Regions from separate parts of the Micromonospora sp. WMMD754 genome, predicted to be linked through region 1. Evidence: predicted binding sites of a transcription regulator. Region 1 holds the regulator's gene; the other holds the start of a gene.
The links. The regulator HrcA, encoded in region 1, represses chaperone genes, less so after heat shock. The targets are predictions, from matches to a motif close to GGTTNGCACNCTCNNNNNGAGNGTGCNAACC.

Region 1 (12,011 bases):
CGTTCTCGCCGCCGCCCAAGTACGGCCTCGGCTCGGCCATCGCCGTCATCCTCACCGTGATCCTGCTCGTGGTGACCGCCCTGTACGTCCGCATGGTGCTCAAGCAGGAGGACGAGTCGTGAAGAAGATCGCCCTCAACGGTGCCGGCCTGCTGGTCGCGCTCTTCGCCGCGTTCCCGGTCTACTGGATGGTGGCGACCTCGCTGAAGCCCAACCGGGAGATCTTCTCGTCCACGCCGCGCCCGGTGCCGGCGGAGCCGACGCTGGAGCACTACCGGGAGATCCTCACCGGCAACCTCATCCCCGGCGTGACGTTCGTCGACTTCTTCCTCAACAGCGTGCTGGTCGCGGTGGCCACCGTGCTGCTGAGCGGTCTGGTCGCGCTGCTCGCCGCCACCGCGGTGGCCCGGTTCCGGTTCAAGCTGCGCACCAGCTTCCTGATCCTGCTCCTGGTGGTGCAGATGATCCCGCTGGAGGCGCTGGTCATTCCGCTGTTCCTGATGATCCAGCGGCTCGGCCTGTACAACACGCTGCCCAGCCTGATCCTCACCTACCTCGGCTTCTCGCTGCCGTTCGCGGTCTGGATGCTGCGCGGCTTCGTCGCCGCGGTGCCCAAGGAACTGGAGGAGGCCGCCGCGATCGACGGGGCCAGCCGGGCCCAGACGTTCCGCAAGGTGCTCTTCCCGCTGGTCGCACCCGGCCTGGTGGCGACCAGCATCTTCTCCTTCATCACCGCGTGGAACGAGCTGATCTTCGCGCTGACCTTCATCAACGACCAGGAGAAGTACACCCTGCCGGTGGCGATGACCTTCTTCTTCGGTCGGGACGACACGGCCTGGGGCTCGGTCATGGCCGCGTCCACGCTGTTCACCCTGCCGGTGATCGTCTTCTTCCTGCTGGTCCAGCGTCGGATGGTCTCCGGCCTGGTCGCCGGCGCGGTCAAGGGCTGAGCCTAGGCTGATCGCCATGACGGGCAGGCTGGTGGCGGTGAACCTCGGCACGGTCACCGAGGCGGAGTGGGCGGGCGACGCGAGCGGTCGCAGCGGCATCGACAAGCGTCCGGCCGAGGGCCGGGTGCCGGTCACGGCCGCCGGGCTGACCGGCGACTTCATCGGCGAGCCGGCCCACCACGGCGGCCCCGACCAGGCGGTCTACGCGTACGCCGAGGAGGACGCCGCCTGGTGGGCCGCGGAGTTGGGGCGGCAGCCCCGCCCGGGCGTCTTCGGGGAGAACCTCAGCACCTGGGCGGTGGACGTGACCGGCGCGGTCGTCGGCGAGTGCTGGGCGGTCGGCTCCGCGCTGCTCCAGGTGACCAAGCCGCGCACGCCGTGCCGGACGTTCGCCGGCTTCTGGGGCGTACCGGACCTGATCAAGCGGTTCACCCTGCGGGGCGCGCCCGGGGCCTACCTGCGGGTGCTGCGCGAGGGCGAGATCGGTGCCGGCGACCCGGTCGAGGTGGTCGACCGGCCGGCACACGGGGTGACCGTCGGCGAGGTGTTCCGCGCGACCACGCTGGAGCCGGAGCTGCTACCCCGCCTGCTCGACGTGCCGGAACTGCCCGAGCCGCTGCGGGAGAAGGTCCGCCGCCGGCTCGCCGGCTGACCGGCGCCGGCCGGATCAGGTCGCGGCGAAGACCTCGGCCAGCACCTGCGTGGCCGGGTCACCCTTCACCCGGTCCCAGGTGCCCTGCTCGGCCGTCCACTCCAGGTTCGCGAAGCGGACCCGCTTCACGCCGTGGTCGTCGGCGTGCGACACCAGCCAGTGCGCGTAGCGCCAGCCGTCGCGGTCGTCGCCCGCCGGCACCGTCAGCCCGGTGAGATCGGTCCCCGCGGTCAGCCGGGGCAACCCCCAGTCGAGCGTGAGCCCCTCCAGCAGCGCACTGGCGGCGGCCGGTCCGCGCATGGTCGGCGTCGAACCGACGGTGCAGGCCACCGCTCCGGTCGCCTCACCCAGCAGGGCGCGGGTCAGGACCTGCGACTCGTCCGCCCACTTCTGGTACGCCTCGGGGTAGGCCGACCGCTGCACCCGCTGGGCGGCCTCGGTGACCCGCATCCGCTCCCAGCCCCTGACCCTCTTCAACGCGGCGTAGAACTTGTTCGCCGCGTAGCGCGGGTCCTGGATCTCCTCCGGCGTGCCCCAACCCTGGCTCGGGCGCTGCTGGAACAGGCCCAGGGAGTCCCGGTCGCCGTGCGCGATGTTGCGCAGGTGCGACTCCTGGTAGGCGGTGGCCAGCGCCACCACCACCGCCCGCTCGGGCATCCGGCGCTGCACGCCGATGGCCGCGATGGTGGCCGCGTTCGCCATCTGGTCGGCGCCGAGCACCACCTCGCCGTCGGCCTGCACCGTGCAGGTCCGGCTGGCCACCGGCAGGCGCAGGTGGTGACCGAACTGCTTGGTGACGAACCAGATCGCGAGCAGGGCCAGCACACACACCGCCACACCAGATGCCACGATCGCCGCTCGCGTCCGCACCCGCACCCCCTGTCCCGACAGTCCGACCAGCGTACGTCGGCCACCTCACATCCCGGCTCGGCCGACCGGCTGTCTCACCCCGGCGTCACCGGGCCGCCACGTACCGCGTCGATGTGGCCGGCCGGTGAGCGGCGCTCCCGCCCCTCAGTCTCCGGTCGGCACCCACGACGCGGGGCGCTTCTCCCGGAACGCCAGGACCCCCTCGCGCCCCTCGTCGGAGAGGAAGTACCCGGTGGAGAGCGCCGCCAACTCGGCGATCTCGGCCCGCAGGTCGGTGGCGGCCGGGCGGCGCAGCAGTTCCTTCGCCCCGGCCAGGGCACGAGGCGCCCCCCTGACCAGCGAGGCGCAGTACCGCTCCACGGCGGCGTCCAGCCCGTCCGCCGGCACCGCGGCGGTGACCAGGCCGACCTCGGCGGCCCGCCGGCCGTCGAAGGTGTCCCCGGTCAGGTACAACTCGGCCGCGGCCCGAGGGCTCAGCCGGGGCAGCACGGTCGCCGAGATCACCGCCGGGATCACCCCGATCCGCACCTCGGTGAACGCGAACGTCGCCTCCTGCGCGCAGACCGCCAGGTCGGCGGCCGCGATCAGGCCCAGCCCGCCGGCCCGGGCCGGCCCGGCCACCTTCGCCAGCACCGGCTTCGGGCACTCCCGCACGGCGACCAGCACGTCGCCGAGCATCCCGGCGGGCACGGTCCCGCTCGCGTACGCGGCGGCGGTCTCCTTCAGGTCGGCGCCGGAGCAGAAGACCGGACCGGTGTGGTCCAGCACGATCGCCCGGACCGTGTCGTCGGCGACCGCGGCGGCCAGCCCGGCCAGCAGCTCGGTCATCAGCGCCGTGGAGAGCGCGTTGCGGTTGTGCGGGCTGTCCAGGGTGAGGGTGGTCACCCCACGGGCCGTGGCGACCCGCACGAGAGCGTCCGGAGAGGTCATGCCGGGCACACTAGTGGCCATGCCCGGCGTCCTTCCAGAAGGCGAACCCGTCCCGCGCGACGGCTCGCTGCCCGCCGCCGCCCGCCGCGCCGTCGGCGCCCGCGGCTTCGGCGTGTACGTGCACGTCCCGTTCTGCGCCAGCCGGTGCGGCTACTGCGACTTCAACACGTACACCGCGTCGGAGCTGGGCGGCGGGGCGAGCCGGGAGACGTACGCCGACAGCGTGCTGGCCGAGCTGGCGCTCGCCGACCGGGTGCTCGGCGACACGCCGCCGCCGCGGGTCGACACCGTCTTCGTCGGTGGCGGCACGCCCACCCTGCTGCCCGCCGACGACCTGGCCCGGATCCTCGACGGGATCGACCGCACCTGGGGGCTGGCCGCCGACGCCGAGGTGACCACCGAGGCCAACCCCGAGTCGGTCACCCCGGAGTCGCTCAAGACGCTGCGGGCCGCCGGCTACACCCGCATCTCGCTGGGCATGCAGTCCGCCGCGCCGGGGGTGCTCGCGGTGCTCGACCGCCGGCACAGCGCCGGCCGGGCCACCGCCGCGGCCCGGGAGGCGCGCGACGCCGGATTCGACCACGTCAACCTGGACCTGATCTACGGCACGCCGGGGGAGACGGCCGAGGACTTCGCCGCCTCGCTGGCGCAGGTGGTCGAGGCGGGGGTGGACCACGTCAGCGCGTACGCCCTGATCGTGGAGGACGGCACCCGGTTGGCCGCGCGGATGCGCCGGGGCGAGCTGCCGTACCCCTCCGACGACGTGGCGGCGGACCGCTACCTGGCCGCGGAGGAGGCGCTCGGCGCGGCCGGCTTCTCCTGGTACGAGGTGTCCAACTGGGCCCGCTCGGCGGCGGCGGCGTGCCGGCACAACCTGCTCTACTGGACCGGCGCCGACTGGTGGGGCCTGGGCCCGGGGGCACACAGCCACGTCGGCGGGGTGCGCTGGTGGAACGTCAAGCACCCGACCGCGTACGCGGCGCGGCTGGCCGAGGGCGCGTCACCGGCGCTGGCCCGGGAACGGCTGACGCCCGACGAGCAGCACATGGAGGACGTGATGCTGCGGGTGCGGCTCGCCTCCGGGCTGCCGCTGGACGTGCTCGACGAGGCCGGCCGGACCGGCGCCGAGCGGGCCCGGGACGCGGGGCTGCTGGACGCCGGGGCGTACGCGCGGGGCTTGGTGGTGCTGACCCTGCGCGGCCGGCTGCTGGCCGACGCGGTGGTCCGCGACCTGCTGCCCTGACCGGCGCCGGCCGGCCCCGTCGTCCGGGACCGGCCGGAGCGGATCACTTGATCAGGCTGGCCGACATCGGGTAGCGGTAGAGCTGACCCTCGTTGGCCTTCACCCCGGCCAGGATGCCGAAGACGATGCCGACGATCATGGCGCCGAAGCCGATCACCAGACCGATCAGGATGCAGGTGAGGATCCAGCCGACCAGCGCGATGACCGACCAGATGAGCTGGAAGTTGAGCGCGGCGATCGCGTGCGCCCGGACGGTGGGGGACTGGTTGCCCCGGGCCAGCAGCGCCACCAGCGGCGCGATCCAGCCCAGCACGCCGCCACCGATCAGCATCCCGGCGGCGCCGCCGAAGTGCGCGACCAGGGCCCAGGTCTTGTCGTCGTTGTTGGCGTAACCGGCCGGCGGGCCGTACCCGCCGCCACCGGGGTAGCCGGCGCCGTAGCCCGGCGCGCCGCCGCCCGGCGGGGGATAGCCACCCGGCGGCGGGTAGCCGCCGCCCGACGGGGGTTGGCCGCCCGGGGGCGGATAGTCACCGGGCGGGGGATAGCCGCCCGCCGCCGGTGCCCCGGACAGTGGTGCGGTGGGCGGCTCACCGGCGGGCGAGGAGCCGTAGGGCGCCGACGGCGCGGTCGGGTCGGGCTGGGGGCCGGGGTCCCCCGCTCCGGGAGGGCGAGGAGGTTCAGTCATGCACGTCACGGTAGGTCCCGCCGGCAAGTGGCACCAGGGCTGTTCGGCCCCGGCGCGTCGACGGAGGGCGGTGGGGCGCACCGGAGGTCCGTCGCTGATCATCGCGTCGGCGGGGGTGCCGACGTAGACTGGCACTCGCTACAGTCGAGTGCCAGCCGCGTCAGGAGGTGGGGGACATGGGTCTCGACGACCGGAAGCTCGCCGTGCTGCGCGCGATCGTCGAGGACTACGTCGCCACGCAGGAGCCGGTGGGCAGCAAGGCCCTGGTCGAGCGGCACCAGCTCGGCGTCTCGCCGGCGACCGTGCGCAACGACATGGCGGTGCTGGAGGAGGAGGGCTACATCCGGCAGCCGCACACCAGCGCCGGCCGGGTGCCCACCGACCGTGGCTACCGCCTCTTCGTCGACCGGCTGTCCCGGGTCAAGCCGCTCAGTCCGGCCGAGCGGCGGGCGATCGAGCGCTTCCTGGTCGGCGCCGTCGACCTCGACGACGTGGTGCACCGCACGGTCCGGCTGCTCGCGCAGCTGACCCGGCAGGTCGCCGTGGTGCAGTACCCGAGCCTGGCCCGCTCCAAGGTGCGCCACCTGGAGCTGGTGCCGATCTCCACCACCCGGCTGATGGTCGTCATGATCGCCGACACCGGGCGGGTCGAGCAGCGGCTGGTCGAGCTGCCCGCCCCGGTGCCCGCCGACGACGTCACTGCCCTGCGCCGGCTGGTCAACGAGAAGCTGGTCGGCTGCCAACTGGCCGAGACGCCGCCGCTGGTGCAGGCGCTGGTCGAGGAGTCCGCGCCCCAGCTGCGCCCGGCCATGACCACGCTCTCCACCGTGCTGCTGGAGACGCTCGTGGAACGGCACGAGGAGCGCATCGCGCTGGCCGGCACGGCCAACCTCACCCGGGGTGGCCTGCTCGACTTCCAGGGCTCGCTGCGCCCCATCCTGGAGGCGCTCGAGGAGGAGGTCGTGCTGCTCAAGCTGATCGGCGAGACGGAGCCGAGCACCACCCGGGTGCTCATCGGCGACGAGAACGAGATCGACAACCTGCGGGCCGCCTCGGTGGTCAGCACCGGCTACGGCCCGGGTGCCACGATCGTGGGTGGGCTCGGCGTGCTCGGGCCGACCCGGATGGACTACCCCGGCACCATCGCCACGGTGAGGGCCGTGGCACGCTACGTGGGCGAACTGCTGGCCCAGAACTGACCAGTCAGGGCCGACGGCCGGCCTCGGCCGACGACCGGCGTGACGCGAGACGAACATGAGGACACCGAACGCAGTGGCCAGGGACTACTACGGCATTCTCGGCGTGAGCCGGGACGCCTCCGACGACGAGATCAAGCGCGCCTACCGCAAGCTGGCGCGGCAGTACCACCCGGACGTGAATCCGGACCCGGAGGCACAGGAGAAGTTCAAGGACATCAACGCCGCGTACGAGGTTCTCTCGGACGACCGGAAACGGCAGATCGTCGACCTGGGTGGCGACCCGCTCGCCCCGGGCGGCGGGGGCGCCGGCGGTCCGGGTGGTCCCGGTGGCGCCGGCCCGTTCGTCGGCTTCCAGGACATCATGGACGCGTTCTTCGGCGGCGCGGCGGGCGGCAGCCGGGGTCCCCGGCCGCGCACCCGTCCGGGCGCGGACGCGATCCTGCGGCTGGAGCTCGACCTCAACGAGACCGCGTTCGGCGTCGAGGCGCCGATCACCGTCGACACCGCCGTGCTCTGCACCACCTGCTCGGGCGCCGGCACCGCCGCCGGCACCCACCTGGCCACCTGCGAGGCGTGCGGCGGTCGGGGCGAGGTCCAGTCGGTGCAGCGGACGTTCCTCGGCCAGGTGGTCTCCGCCCGGCCGTGCACCGTCTGCCAGGGCTACGGCACCACGATCCCGCACCCCTGCCCGACCTGCGCCGGCGACGGCCGGGTGCGCACCCGTCGCTCGCTGACCGTCAAGATCCCGGCCGGAGTCGAGGACGGCATGCGGATCCGCCTCGCCCAGCAGGGCGAGGTCGGTCCGGGCGGCGGTACCGCCGGCGACCTCTACGTCGAGATCCACGAGCGGCCGCACGACGTCTACTCCCGCAAGGGCGACGACCTGCACTGCCGGGTCACCGTGCCGATGACCGCCGCCGCGCTCGGCACCCGGTTGACCATCAAGACGCTCGACAGTGAGGAGACCGTCGACGTCAAGGCGGGCACCCAGCCCGGCAGCACCCTGCGCCTGCGCGCCCGGGGCGTGCCGCACCTGCGCGGCACCGGTCGTGGCGACCTCTACGTCCACCTGGACGTGCGGACCCCGACGAAGCTCGACGCCGACCAGGAGCGGATGCTGCGCGACTTCGCCAAGACCCGGGGCGAGGAGGTCGCCGAGCTGACCAAGCAGGGCGGCTTCTTCTCCCGGATGCGCGACGCCTTCAACGGGCACGCCTGAGGTGTCCGCCCCGCTGTTCCTGGTCGAGGCGCTGCCCACCGGTGACACGCTGACGCTGGACGGCCCGGAGGGGCACCACGCGGCCACCGTGCAACGGCTGCGCGTCGGCGAGGAACTGCTGCTCGCCGACGGCCGGGGCGGCACCGCCGCCGCGGTGGTCACCGCCGTCGGCCGGGGCACGCTCGACCTGCGGGTCACCACCCGGGGGTACGCGGACGCGTGCGTCCCCCGGCTGGTGGTGGTGCAGGGCATCGCCAAGGGCGACCGGGGTGAGCTGGCCGTGCAGGCGATGACCGAGGTGGGCGTGGACGAGATCGTGCCGTGGGCGGCGTCCCGCTCGGTCGTCCAGTGGCGCGGCGACCGGGGCGTACGGGCCCGGGAGAAGTGGGCAGCCACCGCCCGCGAGGCCGCCAAGCAGGCCCGCCGACCGTGGCTGCCGGTGGTGGCGGGAGCACCCGACGAGTCCACCGCCACGGTCACCCGACGGATCGCCGGCGCGGCGGCCGCCTTCGTGCTGCACGAGGAGGCAGAGGAGCGGCTGACCACCGCCGAGCTGCCGTCGACCGGCGAGATTGTGCTGGTGGTCGGCCCCGAGGGCGGCATCGCCGAGGCCGAGCTGACCGCGTTCACCGACGCCGGCGCCCACCCCGTCCGCCTGGGCCCCTCGGTGCTCCGCACCTCCACGGCCGGCGTGGCCGCCCTCTCCGTCCTCTCCACCCGCCTCTCCCGCTGGTAACCCTCGTCGATCTTGCACTTTGTGACCCGGCAAAGGTGACGAAACGCCCATCGCGAGGGCCGGAAGTGCAAGATCGCGGGGGAGGGCGGGGTCAGGTGCGGAGGTAGGAGGCGCCGTTGAGGTCGATGATGGTGCCGGCGGCCCACTCCGCTTCCGGGCTGGCCAGCCAGTGCACGGCGGCGGCGATCTCCTCGGGGCGGGCCACCCGGTGGAACGGGGACTGGGCCCGGACCGCGTCGCCGCGCTCGCTCTTGAGGTGCTCGTTGGTCATGTCCGTCTCGACGAAGCCGGGAGCCACACAGGCCACCCCGATGCCGTACGGGGCCAGCGCCACCGCCAGCGACTGCGCCATCGCGTTCATCCCCGCCTTGCTCGCCCCGTACGCCGGGTTCGCCGGCTCACCGCGGAACGCGCCCCGGGACGAGACGTTCACGATCCGGCCGCCCCGCTCCCGCATGTGCTGGGCGGCGCACCAGGCCGCGTTCGCGGCGCCGACCAGGTTGGTGTCGAGCACCTCCCGCCACCGCGCCCGCCACTGCTCGTAGCTGCTGCCGAAGACGGGGTGCGGCGGGTCCGCCGGGCCGAAGACGCCGGCGTTGTTGACCAGCACGTCGAGGCCCCCGAGCAGTCGGGCCGCCTCGTCCACCATGACCCGGACCGCGTCCGCGTCGGCCAGGTCGGCGCGGACCACCACGTGCCCGTCGCCGGGCAGCTCGCCGCGCAGCGCCTCGGCCAGCTCGGCCGAGTCCCGGTGGTGGATCGCCACCCGGTCCCCGCCGGCCGCGAACGCCCGCGCGACCGCCCGTCCGATGCCCCGCGAGGCCCCCGTCACCAGCACCGCCCGTCCCGCCATGCCGGCCATCCTGCCGCACCGCGCCGAGGGGCCGGCCGGGGCCCCGTCGGTCATCGCCCCTCCCTAGACTGCGGCGATGGGAGTCGACTGCCTGTTCTGCCGGATCGTCGCCGGAGAGATCCCGGCCACCATCGTCCGTGAGACCGCCACCACCCTCGCCTTCCGGGACATCGACCCGAAGGCGCCCACCCACGTGCTGGTGATCCCCAAGGAGCACTACGCGGACGTGGCCACGCTCGCCCAGGGCGACCCCGGGCTCGCCGGCGAGGTGCTCCACACCGCGGCCGTGGTGGCCGAGGAGGAGGGCCTGACGGTGGACGGCTTCCGGCTCATGTTCAACACCGGCCCGTACGGCGGCCAGGAGGTCTTCCACGTGCACGCCCACCTGCTCGGTGGCGCGCCGCTCGGCCCGATGCTCTGCCGGTGACCATGACCGGGATCTCCGACCGGCTCGACCGGATGGTGCGGCAGGCGCAGGCGAAGGGCCGGATCCCGGCGGTCTCGGCGGCCCTGCACCGGGCCGACCGCCCGCTCTGGACCTGCGCGGTGGGCGGCACCGGCAACGACACCCCGCTCGACGCCGAGACGGTCTTCCGGATCGGCTCGGTCACCAAGACCTTCACCGCGACGCTGGTCATGCAGTGCCGCGACGACGGCCTGCTCGACCTGGACGACCCGATCGGGCGGCACCTCGACCTCACCGCGCACGGCGAGCTGACCGTGCGCCGGCTGCTGTCGCACACCGCCGGCCTGCAACGCGAGCCGCACGGCGACGTGTGGGACAGCCTGCGCGCGCCCGCCGTCGACGAGCTGCTGGCGGACCTGACCCGGGTCGAGCGGGTGCTGCCCACCGGCCGGCGGTTCCACTACTCCAACCTCGGCATGGCGCTGCTCGGCGAGCTGGTCGCCCGGCTGCGGGGTGGCTCCTGGGCCGAGGTGCTCGCCGAGCGGGTGCTCGACCCGCTCGGGTTGACCGCCACCGGCGCCCGGCCGGGGGAGCGGGCGGCGACCGGTTTCCTGGTCGACGAATACTCCGACGAGGCGCACCCGGAACCGCCCACCGACTTCGGCGCGGTGGCGCCCGCCGCCCAGCTGTGGAGCACCGCGCCGGACATGGCGCGCTGGGCGGCGTTCCTGGCCGACCCGCGGGCGCTGGACCCGGCCGGCGCGGTCCTCGCCCCGGCCACGGTCGAGGAGATGCGCTGGCCGCTGACCACGACCGACGAGTCGCTCTGGGCGGCCGGTTTCGGGCTGGGGCTGATCCTGGTGCCGCAGCCGGCCCGGGTGACCCACGTGGGGCACGACGGCGCGATGCCCGGCTTCCTGGCCGCCGTCTACGGCCGGCGCGGCGGGGACGGCACCCCGGGCGCGATGGGCGCGGCGGTGCTCGGCTCGTCCGGCGCCGGGGTGGAGGTGTTCGACCTGGTGCACGACCTGCTCGCCGCCGCCGCCGAGCACGACCCGGCGGAGATCGAGCCGTGGCGACCCGGTCCACCCGCGCCCGATCACCTGCGCGGAATGCTGGGCCGCTGGTGGGGCGAGGGCTTCGAGTACGTCTTCTCCTGGCACGACGGCGCGCTGCGGGCCCGCGGCGCGGGCGACCCGGCCGGTAAGCCCCCGGCGGTGTTCGCGCCGCTGCCGGACCGGCCGGACGTGTTCCGCACGGTCTCCGGCCGGGAAGTGGGCGAGCTGCTCCGGCTGACCCGGGACGAGAAGGGCGTGGTGGTCCGGATGCACTGGGCGACCTACCGGTTCACCCGCCGCCAGGAGACCTTCGACGGCTACGACTTCCGGGTCGGCGGCTGAGCGCCGGAGCACCGGAAATGGACGCGGTGCGTACGGTGCCGACCCGATACGATGGGAGCAACCGTACGCCGCGCCAGCAGGGCCCGGCGCCGAGATCGGAGAGCAGGTGGCGCAGGGCCCGACGGCCCGACCTATGACCGGCACCCCACCTCCCGGCCCGCCCCGCGTGCAGACCAGGATCACGGTCCCCGACCAGAAGATCATGGTGAACCTGCTCGGCGCGGGTGACGAGATCCTGCGACTCGTCGAACGCTCGGTCAACAGCGACGTCCACGTGCGCGGCAACGAGATCACCATCACCGGCGCGCCCGCCGACAACGCCCTCGCCGAGCGCCTCTTCAGTGAGCTGCTCGAACTGATCGAGAAAGGCGAGACCCTGACCACAGACGCCGTCCGGCGTACCGTCGGCATGCTCGAGCAGGGCAGCGCCGAGCGGCCCGCCGAGGTCCTGACGCTCAACATCCTCTCCCGGCGCGGCCGCACCATCCGTCCCAAGACGCTCGGGCAGAAGAAGTACGTCGACGCGATCGACGCGCACACCATCGTCTTCGGCATCGGCCCGGCCGGCACGGGCAAGACCTACCTGGCCATGGCGAAGGCCGTCCAGGCGCTCCAGGCCAAGCAGGTCAACCGGATCATCCTGACCCGGCCGGCCGTCGAGGCGGGCGAGCGGCTGGGCTTCCTGCCCGGCACCCTGAACGAGAAGATCGACCCCTACCTGCGCCCGCTCTACGACGCGCTGCACGACATGCTCGACCCGGAGTCCATCCCGAAGCTGATGGCCGCCGGCACGATCGAGGTCGCCCCGCTGGCATACATGCGCGGAAGGACGTTGAACGACGCGTTCATCATCCTGGACGAGGCGCAGA
Region 2 (12,011 bases), 580 kb from region 1:
GCGCGCCCGACCACCTGGTCCGCACCCTCCTCCGGGTCGGCCTCGTCGAGCAGCTCCTTGATCGGCACGCCGAGCCAGCGGGCGTTGCCGATCAGGTCACCGCCGACCTCGTTGGAGACGCAGGCCAGGGTCACGTACCGCTCGACCATCGGGCGGGCGAGCAGGTCGTCGAAGCTCAGCTCGATCGGGTTGCGGACCCGGCCGTGGATGCGCAGCCGCCAGGTCACCGGGTCCACCTGCGGCACCACCAGCGCGGTGTCGATCCGGTAGAACTCGCGGTTCGGCGTGACGTAGGGGGCGAGCCGGGGCAGCGACAGGTCCGCGCCGGCCGGTACCGGCGGCGCGGGCGTCGCGGGCGCGGGCAGCGTCACCGCCTCCCGGGCCGCCGAGACGCCACGCCGGCCGGCCAGCCAGTGCCCGCCGAGCCCGGCCACCGCCGCCGCCCCGGTCAGCAGGCCGACGCCCCGCAGGAACCGACGTCGCGACTCCGGAACGTCGTGCCGGGCCGGCTCCCAGCCGCCCGGGGTCTCCTCCTCGCGCGCGAACGCGGCAGCCGCCGGGGGTGGCGGGGGTGGCGGGGGCGTGGAAGGGGGCGTCCCGGCCGGCTCACCGGCGGCCAGGTCGACCTCGTGGCGGTCCGGCACCTGTCCGGCGCGCGCCCGGTCGACCCCGGCGCGGTCCGGCCCCTGCCCGGGGCGCGCCCGGTCGACCTCGGCGCGGTCCGGGCTCAACGGGCCGGCGACGAACGCCCAGAGCGTCAGCCCGCCGAGGCCGGCGCCGACCAGGGAGGGCAGCGCGTCGAACGCGTCCGCGCCGGGTCGGGTCAGCGCGGCGGCGACGCCGAGCACGGCGAACACGGCGATGCCGGCCAGGCCGACCGCCAGTCGCCGGGCCGCCGCCAGGCCGAGCAGCGCCGCGAAGCCGGCCAGCAGCAGCGCCGTCCCGACCAGCAGGGCGATCTTGTCGTACGTGCCGAAGACGGCGATGGCGAACTGCTTGAGCGGCTCGGGCACCAGGTCGACGACGACACCGCCGACGGCGATCAGCGGGGCGGACCGGGGGCCGGTCAGGACGGCCACCGGCTCGGCGGTGCCGAGCGCCACCACGGCGGCGACGACACCGGCAAGCGCCGCGTGGCGGCGGGAGATCATGCGCACGCCGTCCAGTCTGGTCGACCGGGCGGGCCGGCTGCCAATCTCGTCAGCGTTCCGTAAGCACGTCGGGGCACACCGCCGGCTCGGCGGTGCGCCCCGAAGTCGGGCGTACTCCTCGGGTCAGAAGCCCGGGCCGTGCTGGTGGCCGTGGCCGTGCGAGTGGCCGTGCCCACCGGCGGCGGCCGGCTCCGGCTCGGCCGGCTTCTCCACGACCAGGCTCTCGGTGGTGAGCAGCAGGCCGGCGATCGACGCGGCGTTGGAGACCGCGTTGCGGGTCACCTTCACCGGGTCGAGGATGCCGGACTTGGCCAGGTCGACGTACTCGCCGGTGGCGGCGTCGAGGCCGGTGCCCCACTCCTGGGCGACGACCTTCTGCACCACCACGTAGCCGTCGTGCCCGGCGTTCTGCGCGATCCAGCGCAGCGGCTCGACCAGCGCCTTGCGCACGATCGAGACGCCGACCTTCTCCTCGCCGGTGAAGCCCAGGTCGTCGTCGAGCACCGGCAGGATCTGGGCCAGCGCGGCGCCGCCGCCCGGGACCGTACCCTCCTCGACCGCGGCCTTGGTCGCGGCGATGGCGTCCTCGATGCGGTGCTTGCGCTCCTTCATCTCGACCTCGGTGGCCGCGCCGACCTTGATCACCGCGATGCCGCCGGAGAGCTTCGCCAGCCGCTCGGCCAGCTTCTCCCGGTCCCACTCGGAGTCCGAGGCCTCGATCTCCTTGCGGATCTGGGCGACCCGGTCGGCGACCTCGGAGGACTGACCGCCACCGTCGACGACGGTGGTGTTCTCCTTGTCGACCACGACGCGACGGGCGGTGCCGAGCACCTCCAGGCCGACCTGGTCGAGCTTGTAGCCCAGCTCCGGGGCGACCAGCTCGGCGCCGGTCAGGATGGCCATGTCCTGGAGCATCGCCTTGCGGCGGTCGCCGAAGCCGGGGGCCTTGACCGCGCAGACCTTGATGGTCTTGCGGATGGCGTTGACCACCAGCGTGGACAGGGCCTGGCCCTCGACGTCCTCGGCGACGATGAGCAGCGGCTTGTTGTTCTGGAGGACCTTCTCCAGCAGCGGCAGCAGCTCCTCGATGGCCGAGATCTTCTGCGTGGTGATCAGGATGTACGGGTCCTCCAGGACCGACTCCTGCCCCTCCACGTCGGTGACGAAGTTCGGCGAGATGAAGCCCTTGTCGAACTGGAGACCCTCGGTCACCTCCAGCTCGGTGGTGAGCGCCGAGCCCTCCTCGACGGTGATGACACCGTCGCGGCCGACCCGCTCCATCGCCTCGGCGATCAGCTCGCCGATGGTGGAGTCCTGCGCGGAGACGGTCGCGACGTGCGCGATCGACTCCTTGCTGGCGACCTCGACGGCCTTGCCGAGCAGCGCCTCGGAGACCTTGGCGGCCGCCGCGTCGATGCCCCGCTTCAGGCCGGTCGGGTTGGTGCCGGCGGCCACGTTGCGCAGGCCCTCGCGGACCATGGCCTGGGCCAGCACGGTGGCGGTGGTGGTCCCGTCGCCGGCGACGTCGTTGGTCTTGGTCGCCACCTCCTTGACCAGCTGCGCGCCGAGGTTCTCGTACGGGTTGGTGAGCTCGATCTCCTTGGCGATGGTCACGCCGTCGTTGGTGATCGTGGGCGCACCGAACTTCTTGTCCAGGACGACGTTGCGACCGCGCGGGCCGAGGGTGACCTTGACCGCGTCCGCGAGGGCGTTGACACCGTGCTCGAGCAGGTGCCGGGCGTCGTCCGAGAAGCTGAGGATCTTCGCCATCAGTATCCCTTCGAAGCGACGTTGCCCCGGCCCGGCGAGCCGGACCGGGGCAACGACACTGATCGGTTGCTTACTTCTCGATGACCGCGAGGACGTCGCGGGCGGAGAGCACCAGGTACTCCTCGCCGGCGTACTTGACCTCGGTGCCGCCGTACTTCGAGTAGAGGACGGTGTCGCCGACCTTCACGTCGACCGGCACGCGGTTGCCCTTGTCGTCGATCCGGCCCGGGCCGACAGCGAGGACGGTGCCCTCCTGCGGCTTCTCCTTGGCGGTGTCGGGGATCACGATGCCCGAGGCGGTGGTGGTCTCGGCCTCGTTCGCCTGGACCACGATGCGGTCCTCGAGCGGCTTGATCGCAACCTTGGTCGCGGTAGTCACGGGCATACCCTCCCGGGTACTTGGTGTCGTTACCGGTCGGCATGCCGACCAGCGTCAATCTGCCACATGCCACCGGGCGGGGCCGTCGTCGCGGGTGCCGGTCCGCCTGGCGCTCAACCCCCGGGCACGGGCCCGGGCGTTGGCACCCTCAGGGTGAGAGTGCTAATCGCAGGTTATTCCTCGGCTAGCACTCCGTCAAGGAGAGTGCCAGCGCGTCGCCCGCCGTGTCGGCCACCAGGCGGGTCGGGAGAATGAGCGGGTGGACCTCGACCAGCTCACCGCGCTGCGTACCCCCGAGGGGTCGGCCGCGCTCGCCGCGGCGGCGCGGGTGGCCGGCGGCGACCCGCTGGCGGCGGCCGCCGCGCTGCGCTCGGCCGGGATCCCGGGCGGGCTCGCGGCGGCGGCGCTGACCCAGGCGGAGCTGCGCCGCCGGGCTGCCGGCAAGTTCGGCGCGGTGGCGGCCGGGATGTTCCTCACCCGGCCGGGGCTGGAGCAGGCCACCCGCCGGGCGGTCGCCGACCGGCGGGCCGCGCGGCTGCGCGCCGCGGGCGTGACCACGCTCGCCGACCTGGGCTGCGGGCTGGGCGCCGACGCGCTCGCCGCGGCCCGCGCCGGCATCCGGGTGTACGCGGTGGAGGCCGACCCGGTCACCGCGGCGATGGCCGCCGCGAACGCCGAGGCGGCCGGGCTGGCCGACCTGGTCACGGTGGAGTGCGGCGACGCCACCACGTTCGACGTGAGCCGGGTCGACGGGGCGTTCTGCGACCCGGCGCGACGACGGGCCGGCACCGGCCGGCGCATCTTCGACCCGAACGCCTACTCGCCGCCGTGGGACTTCGTCGTCGGGCTGGCCGAGCGGGTGCCGCGCACCGTGGTCAAGGTGGCGCCCGGGCTGGACCACGCGCTGATTCCGGCCGGCGCCGAGGCGGAGTGGGTGAGCGTCGACGGGGACCTGGTGGAGGCCGCGCTCTGGTGCGGGCCCCTCGCGGACGTCCCCCGCCGCGCCACCGTGCTGCGGGAGAAGGAAGGGCCCCCTGTTAACGCCTCCGGTAGAGGAAGGGCCCCCTCTTATCACCTCACCGGCACCGGCGCGGTCGACGCGGCGGTAGGCCCGGTCCGGCCGTTCCTGTACGACCCGGACCCGGCCGTGGTGCGCGCGCACCTGGTCGCCGAGCTGGCGGCCGACCTCGACGCCACCCTCGCGGACCCGTCGATCGCCTACCTCTACGCGGACGCGGCCCGGCTCACCCCGTACGCGCGCTGCCTGGAGGTCACCGACGTGCTGCCGTTCTCGCTCAAGCGCCTGCGTGCGCTGCTGCGGGAGCGCCGGGTCGGCCGGGTGGAGATCCTCAAGCGCGGTTCGGCGCTGGAGCCGGAGAAGCTGCGCCGCGACCTGCGCCTGGCCGGCGAGGCGGCGGCCAGCCTGGTGCTCACCCGGGTGGCCGGTGCGCCCACCGTGCTGATCTGCCGCCCGGTGCCGGCCGCCGCCTGACCGCCGTCCCCGGCCGGCGCCCGTTCCGGCTCGCCGGGGAGCCGCAGCCGGGTTAGCTTGACGGTCATGGCGGGACAGGGCACTCCGGCGACCGCGCTGCTGGCCAAGCGGAAGATCGCGCACAGCACGCACCCGTACGACGTCTCGCCGGACGCGCCGAACTACGGCGCGCTGGTCGCCGCCGCGCTCGGGGTGCCGCCGGAGCGGGTGTTCAAGTCGCTGGTCACCGAGGTGGACGGCGAGCTGACCGTGGCCGTGGTGCCGGTGACCGGCGAGCTGGACCTGAAGGCCCTCGCCGCGGCGGTGGGCGGCAAGCGGGCCGCGCTGGCCGACCGGACAGTGGCCGAACGGGCGACCGGCTACGTCCGGGGCGGGATCAGCCCGCTCGGGCAGCGCCGGCGACTGCCGACGGTGGTCGACGCCTCCGCGTCGACACACCCGACGGTGTACGTCTCGGCCGGCCGCCGGGGCCTGCAGGTGCAGCTCGCGCCGGGTGACCTGGTGGCGCTCACCGGGGCGCGGACCGCCCCGATCGCCGCCGGTTGAACCACCCGTAGCGGACGGTGGGAGCGTTTCCGCCGCGGGTGTCGGCCGGGTGACAACCGCGTTGCTGAATTGTTACCGCCGCCAACAAACTTCTGACCTCGGCACTCTTGCGGAGCGCGGGAAGCGCGGAATACGTTGCCGGACACAACAAAACATCGACCTCTACTCCCCCACCCCCCGAAAGGACCCGTGCACATGCGCAAGGGACTCCTCACCTTCGCGGCCGTCGGTCTCCTCGCGACCGGCAGCATGGCCGCCTGTGGTGACAACGGCGGTTCTTCCGACCAGGCCGGCGGCTCCAGCGACAAGAAGCCGAAGATCGGCGTGATCCTGCCGGACAGCAAGTCCTCCGCCCGCTGGGAGGGCGCGGACCGCAAGTTCCTCAAGGAGGCGTTCGACGCCGCCGGCGTGGAGTCGGACATCCAGAACGCGCAGAACGACAAGACCGCGTTCCAGACCATCGCCGACCAGATGATCACCAACGGCGTCAACGTCCTGATGATCGTCAACCTGGACTCCGGCACCGGCAAGGCCGTGCTCGACAAGGCCAAGTCGCAGGGCGTCGCCACCATCGACTACGACCGGCTGACCCTGGGCGGCTCCGCCCAGTACTACGTCAGCTTCGACAACGAGGCCGTCGGCAAGCTCCAGGGCGAGGGCCTGAGCAAGTGCCTGACGGACAAGGGCGTCAAGAACCCGTCGATCGCGTACCTCAACGGCTCGCCGACCGACAACAACGCCACCCTGTTCAAGAACGGGTACGACTCGGTCCTCAAGCCGAAGTTCGACTCGAAGGAGTACACCAAGGTCGCCGACGACTCGGTGCCGGCCTGGGACAACGCGCAGGCCGCCACGATCTTCGAGCAGCAGCTGACCAAGGCCGGCGGCAAGATCGACGGCGTGCTCGCCGCCAACGACGGTCTGGGCAACGCGGCCATCTCGGTGCTCAAGAAGAACAAGCTCAACGGCAAGGTCCCGGTGACCGGTCAGGACGCCACCAAGGAGGGCCTGCAGAACATCCTCGCCGGTGACCAGTGCATGACCGTCTACAAGGCGGTCAAGAAGGAGGCGGACGCCGCCGCCGAGCTGGCCATCGCGCTCGCCAAGGGCGAGAAGAAGGAGACCGGCCAGACCGTCAAGGACCCGGAGGGCAACCGGGACGTGCCGGCCGTGCTGCTGGAGCCGAAGGCCATCTACAAGGACAACGTCAAGGACGTGGTGGCCGACAACTACGTCACCAAGGAAGAGCTCTGCACCGGTGCGTTCGCCAAGCTCTGCACCGACGCCGGCGTGAGCTGACCCAACCCGCTCAGGCGGCGCCGCCCGGCACGGGGAAACCCGGGTCGGGCGGCGCCCACGCCGGACGGGATCCGAGACCTCCCTCCGCCCAAAGGAGACACCCGTGTCCGCAACCCCCCTGCTGGAGCTACGCGGGATCGACAAGAGCTTCGGTCCCGTCCAGGTGCTGCGTGACGTCGCCTTCACCGCCCACCCCGGCGAGGTGACCGCGCTGGTCGGCGACAACGGCGCCGGCAAGTCGACCCTGGTCAAGTGCATCAGCGGCATCTACCCCACCGACGCCGGCGAGTTCCTCTTCGACGGCCGTCCGGTGAGCATCAGCAGCCCCCGGGACGCCGCCGCGCTCGGGATCGAGGTCGTCTACCAGGACCTGGCGCTCTGCGACAACCTCGACATCGTGCAGAACATGTTCCTCGGCCGGGAGAAGCGCAGCGGCATCGTGCTCGACGAGCCGACCATGGAGCAGATGGCCGCCGAGACCCTGGCCGGCCTGAGCGTGCGCACCGTGAAGTCGCTGCGCCAGCACGTGTCCAGCCTCTCCGGCGGCCAGCGGCAGACCGTCGCCATCGCCAAGGCGGTGCTCTGGAACAGCAAGCTGGTCATCCTGGACGAGCCGACCGCCGCGCTCGGCGTCGCGCAGACCGCCCAGGTGCTGGAGCTGGTCCGGCGGCTGGCCGACAACGGCCTGGCCGTCGTGCTCATCTCGCACAACATGAACGACGTCTTCGCCGTCTCCGACCGGATCGCCGCGCTCTACCTCGGCCAGATGGTCGCCCAGGTGAAGACCACCGACATCACCCACTCGCAGGTGGTCGAGCTGATCACCGCCGGCCGTTCCGGCGCCCTCGGCCTCGCCGGCGAACCGGGCAGCAACGGCACCGGCGCCGCGCCCGCCGACACCACCCCAGGAGCCGTCCGATGACCGCCACCGCCGTGAAGAAGGAAGGCCCCGCCGGCGTCGCCCCGGCGCCGACCGTGGGCAGCCACGTGAACAACTACTGGCGCCGGGTACGTGGCGGCGACATCGGCGCCCTGCCCGCGGTGATCATGCTCCTCGTGCTCGCCGTCGGCTTCTCGATCGCCCGCCCGTCGTTCTTCACCGCCGGCAACCTGGCGAACCTGTTCACCCAGGGCGCCGCGGTCACGTTGATCGCCATGGGTCTGGTGTTCGTGCTGCTGCTCGGCGAGATCGACCTCTCCGCCGGCTTCGCCAGCGGCGTCTGCGCCGCGATCCTGGCCAACGTGGTCACCGTGCTCGGCTACCCCTGGTACGTGGCGGTGCTCGCCGCCGTCGTCACCGGCGTGGTCATCGGCACCGTGCTCGGCCTGCTGGTCGCGAAGGTCGGCATCCCGTCCTTCGTGGTCACCCTCGCCGGCTTCCTCGCCTTCCAGGGCGTGGTGCTGACGCTCATGGACGAGGGCGCCAACATCGCGGTCCGCGACGACACCCTGGTCGCGATCGCCAACCGCAACCTCTCCCCCGCGCTGGGCTGGGCGCTGGCCGCGGTGGCCGTCGCCGGCTACGCGGCCGTGCAGCTGCTGCGGCACCGCAACCGGTCCGCCCGCGGCCTGCTCACCGACCCGATCGCGGTGGTCGCGGCCCGGATCGGCGGGCTCGCCGTGATCCTCGGCCTCGCGGTCTACGTGCTCAACCTGGAGCGCAGCCGCAACGTGCTGGTCGTCTCGCTCAAGGGCGTGCCGATCGTGGTGCCGATCATCGCGGTGCTGCTGGTCGTCTGGACGTTCGTGCTCCAGCGCACCAGCTACGGCCGGCACATCTACGCCGTCGGCGGCAACGCCGAGGCGGCCCGCCGGGCCGGCATCAGCGTGGACCGGATCCGCATCTCCGTGTTCGTCATCTGCTCCGGGATGGCCGCCATCGGCGGCATCGTGGCGGCCAGCCGGGCCAACTCGGTCGACCCCAACACCGGTGGCAGTAACGTACTGCTCTACGCCGTCGGCGCGGCGGTGATCGGCGGCACCAGCCTCTTCGGCGGCAAGGGCCGGGTCCTCGACGCCGTGCTCGGTGGCGCGGTGGTCGCGGTGATCGACAACGGTATGGGACTGATGGGGTACAGCTCGGGCGTGAAGTTCGTGGTCACCGGCGTGGTGCTGCTCGCCGCGGCGACCATCGACGCGTTGTCGCGACGGCGCGCCGCCGCCACCGGCGTGCGCTGACCCCGGGTACGGACACACCATGGCAGTGGCAATGCGCGCGGGTCCCAGCCAGGACGAGATCCGCCGGCAGAACCTGGGCGCATTGCTCCGCTACGTGCACGTGCACGGGGCCACCACGCGCGCGGAGCTGACCACCGCGCTCGGGCTCAACCGCAGCACCATCGGCGCGCTGACCGCGGACCTGGCCGGCGCCGGTCTGGTCAGCGAGGGGACGCCGAAGGAGACCGGCCGGGCCGGGCGACCGTCACTGGTCGTCCGGCCCGAGTCGGGACGGGTCTACGCGTACGCGTACAGCGTCGAGGTGGACCGGCTGCGGGCCGCGCGGGTCGGCCTCGGCGGTGAGGTGCTCGACCGCCGGGAGCTGGACCGGCCGCGCAACCTGGTCGCCGGGGAGGCCGCCCCGCTGCTGGCCGGCGCGGTCAAGGAGATGCACCATGCGGTGCCGCCGGACTCGTTCTGCGTGGGCGCCGGGGTGGCCGTGTGCGGCATGGTGCGCCGCGACGACGGGCTGGTCCGGCTCAGCCCGACCACCGGCTGGGTGGACGAGCCGATCGGCGCGGCGCTCGCCGACGAGCTGGGCATCGACGTGCCGATAACGGTGGGGAACGTGGCCGACGTGGCCGCGTACGCCGAGCACGCCCGGGGCGCGGCGACCGGCTGCGACAACGTCATCTACCTGTACGGCGACGTCGGCGTGGGGGCGGGCATCATCGCCGGCGGCCGACGGTTGACCGGGCACGGCGGCTACGGCGGCGAGGTCGGCCACATGGTGGTGGTCCGCGACGGTGTGCGCTGCGACTGCGGCCGGCGCGGCTGCTGGGAGACCGAGGTCGGCGAGCACGGGCTGCTGCGCGCGGCCGGCCGGTCCGAGGCGCGCGGGCGGGAGGCTCTGCTGGCCGTGTTCGACGCGGCCGACCGGGGCGACGCCCGGGCGCAGAGCGCGGTGCGGCAGGCCGGCGACTGGCTCGGTTTCGGCGTGGCCAACCTGGTCAACATCTTCAACCCGGAGATGGTCATCTTCGGCGGCACCATGCGCGACCTCTACCTGGCCGCCGCGGCCCAGGTCCGCAGCCGGCTCAACTCCAACGGGCTGCCCGCGTGCCTGGAGCACGTGCGCCTGCGTACCCCGAAACTCGGTGACGACGCGGCGCTGATCGGCGCGGCCGAACTGGCCTTCGAACGCCTCCTGGCCGACCCGCTGAACTGATCGGCCCGGCGATCCGTACCAGTGTGCGGACGGCCGGCGGGCTCGGCCGTCCGCGACCCCACGAAGCGGTCCGGACCGAGGAGGCAACCCAACCATGGCATCGCTGGAATCCGCACGTCGCCGGCTGGCGCACCGGGTGACCCTGCTGCTCGTCGCGATCGGCGCGGGGATCGGCGTCCTTCCCGGCGCGGCGCTGGCCGCGCCCAACCCCGGCGTGCAGATGAACGCCGCCGACATGACGCTGCTCAACGGCGTACGGCTGGCCGGGCTCTGGGAGATGCCGGCCGGGACGATGGCCGCGGAGAAGGGCAAGTCCCCCCGGGTCCGGGAGGTCGGCGCGGAGATCGCCCGCCAGCACGGCGTGCTGGACCAGCTGGTGGTCGAGGCGGCCAACAAGTTGGGGGCGGTCCTGCCGACGGACCCGACGGCCCAGCAGAAGGGCTGGCTGACCGAGATGCAGAACGCCAACGGCGCGCAGTTCGACCAGATCTTCGTCACCCGGCTCCGGGTCGCCCACGGCAACATCTTCCCGGTGATCGGCGCGGTCCGGGCCAGCACCAAGGATCCGATCGTGCGCAAGCTCGCCGAGGACGCCAACAAGTTCGTCAACGACCACATGACCATGCTGGAGAGCACCGGACTGGTCCGCTGGCAGCAGTTGCCGCCGCCCGCGCTCCCCCCGGCGCAGAGCGACTCGCTGGTCGCGGCCGCCCAGGCGAACGTGGGCAGCGGGGGCGGGCTCCAGGTGGGCACCGGGATCGTGTGGGCGGTCTTCCTGATCGCGCTGGGCACCGGCGGGTACACGACCTGGCGGCTGATGCGCCGCGCCTGAGGGACGTCGGAGCCCCGGTCGTCGACCGGGGCCCCTTTTCTCGTACGGTCAGCGGTCGACCTGGGTGAAGTCCCAGCTGTGCGGCGGCCGGGCGACCAGGCGCATGGGCGGCTCGGGCAGCTCACGCGGGTTGCTCCGCCACTTGGAGATCACCACCAGCCGGTGGTCGGTGGAGGAGAACACCTCGCTGGAGACGTGCATCGGGTCGTGCTCGAACTCGGGCAGCGCGGTCTCGCACACCCAGGTGATCAGCTCGGCGAAGCCGTACGACTCGGCCTTCGCCTCCCACATCCGGACGATCATGTCGGTCCCCTCCCCGTTCAGACGCTGACCACGGTCAGCGGCATCGCGGAGTCGGCCGGCAGGTCGAGCCGGCTCGGCGCGACGCCCGCGGCGACCAGGTGCGACCCGAGCGCGGCCACCATCGCGCCGTTGTCCGTGCAGAGTTTCGGCCGGGGCGTACGCACCCGGACGCCGTGCTTGTCGGCCCGGTGCTCGGCCATGGCCCGCAGCCGGGAGTTGGCGGCGACCCCACCGCCGATCACCAGCGTGTCGATGCCGCTGCTGCGGCACGCGTCCAGCGCCTTGCCGACCAGCACGTCGCAGACCGCCTCCTGGAAGGACGCCGCCACGTCGGCCACCGGCACCGGCTCGCCGGCCCGCTGCCGCGCCTCCACCCACCGGGCCACCGCCGTCTTCAGCCCGGAGAAGGAGAAGTCGAAGCGGTGACCGACCAGGTCCTTCGCGGCGGTCAGCCCGCGCGGGAAGGCGATCGCCGCCGGGTCGCCGGCCCGCGCCTCGCGGTCGATGTACGGTCCGCCGGGGAACGGCAGCCCGAGCAGCCGGGCCACCTTGTCGAACGCCTCCCCGGCCGCGTCGTCGATGGTCGCGCCGAGCGGGACCACGTCCCGGGCCAGGTCGTCGACGCGCAGCAGCGAGGAGTGCCCGCCGGAGACCAGCAGCGCGATCGCCGGCTCGGGCAGCGGTCCGTGCTCCAGCGTGTCCACGGCCACGTGTGCGGCGAGGTGGTTCACCCCGTACACCGGCTTCTCCGCGGCCACCGCGTAGCCCTTCGCGGCGGCGACGCCGACGAGCAGCGCGCCGGCCAGGCCCGGTCCGGAGGTCACCGCGATCGCGTCGATGTCCGCGATGGTGAC

Region 2: a site for HrcA is predicted at 3,438-3,468, ahead of groES (co-chaperone GroES). Genes of this name have one in related genera too.

The regions. Positions count from the first base shown of each region.
Region 1 is NZ_CP186058.1:572,250-584,260, reverse strand. It holds gene ACN27B_RS02715 (carbohydrate ABC transporter permease) at 1-122, shown strand, start outside; gene ACN27B_RS02710 (carbohydrate ABC transporter permease) at 119-949, shown strand; gene ACN27B_RS02705 (MOSC domain-containing protein) at 966-1,601, shown strand; gene ACN27B_RS02700 (hypothetical protein) at 1,617-2,477, opposite strand; gene ACN27B_RS02695 (enoyl-CoA hydratase-related protein) at 2,616-3,401, opposite strand; gene hemW (radical SAM family heme chaperone HemW) at 3,421-4,644, shown strand; gene ACN27B_RS02685 (DUF4870 domain-containing protein) at 4,688-5,329, opposite strand; gene hrcA (heat-inducible transcriptional repressor HrcA) at 5,506-6,528, shown strand; gene dnaJ (molecular chaperone DnaJ) at 6,602-7,747, shown strand; gene ACN27B_RS02670 (16S rRNA (uracil(1498)-N(3))-methyltransferase) at 7,749-8,483, shown strand; gene ACN27B_RS02665 (SDR family NAD(P)-dependent oxidoreductase) at 8,575-9,336, opposite strand; gene ACN27B_RS02660 (histidine triad nucleotide-binding protein) at 9,413-9,763, shown strand; gene ACN27B_RS02655 (serine hydrolase domain-containing protein) at 9,766-11,142, shown strand; gene ACN27B_RS02650 (PhoH family protein) at 11,276-12,011, shown strand, end outside.
Region 2 is NZ_CP186058.1:1,151,809-1,163,819, forward strand. It holds partial or broken gene ACN27B_RS05375 (molybdopterin-dependent oxidoreductase) at 1-494, opposite strand, end outside; partial or broken gene ACN27B_RS05380 (molybdopterin-binding oxidoreductase) at 720-1,151, opposite strand; gene groL (chaperonin GroEL) at 1,275-2,921, opposite strand; gene groES (co-chaperone GroES) at 2,992-3,306, opposite strand; gene ACN27B_RS05395 (THUMP-like domain-containing protein) at 3,560-4,792, shown strand; gene ybaK (Cys-tRNA(Pro) deacylase) at 4,859-5,338, shown strand; gene ACN27B_RS05405 (sugar ABC transporter substrate-binding protein) at 5,534-6,637, shown strand; gene ACN27B_RS05410 (ATP-binding cassette domain-containing protein) at 6,741-7,559, shown strand; gene ACN27B_RS05415 (sugar ABC transporter permease) at 7,556-8,815, shown strand; gene ACN27B_RS05420 (ROK family protein) at 8,847-10,022, shown strand; gene ACN27B_RS05425 (DUF4142 domain-containing protein) at 10,117-10,854, shown strand; gene ACN27B_RS05430 (hypothetical protein) at 10,903-11,157, opposite strand; gene tsaD (tRNA (adenosine(37)-N6)-threonylcarbamoyltransferase complex transferase subunit TsaD) at 11,175-12,011, opposite strand, start outside.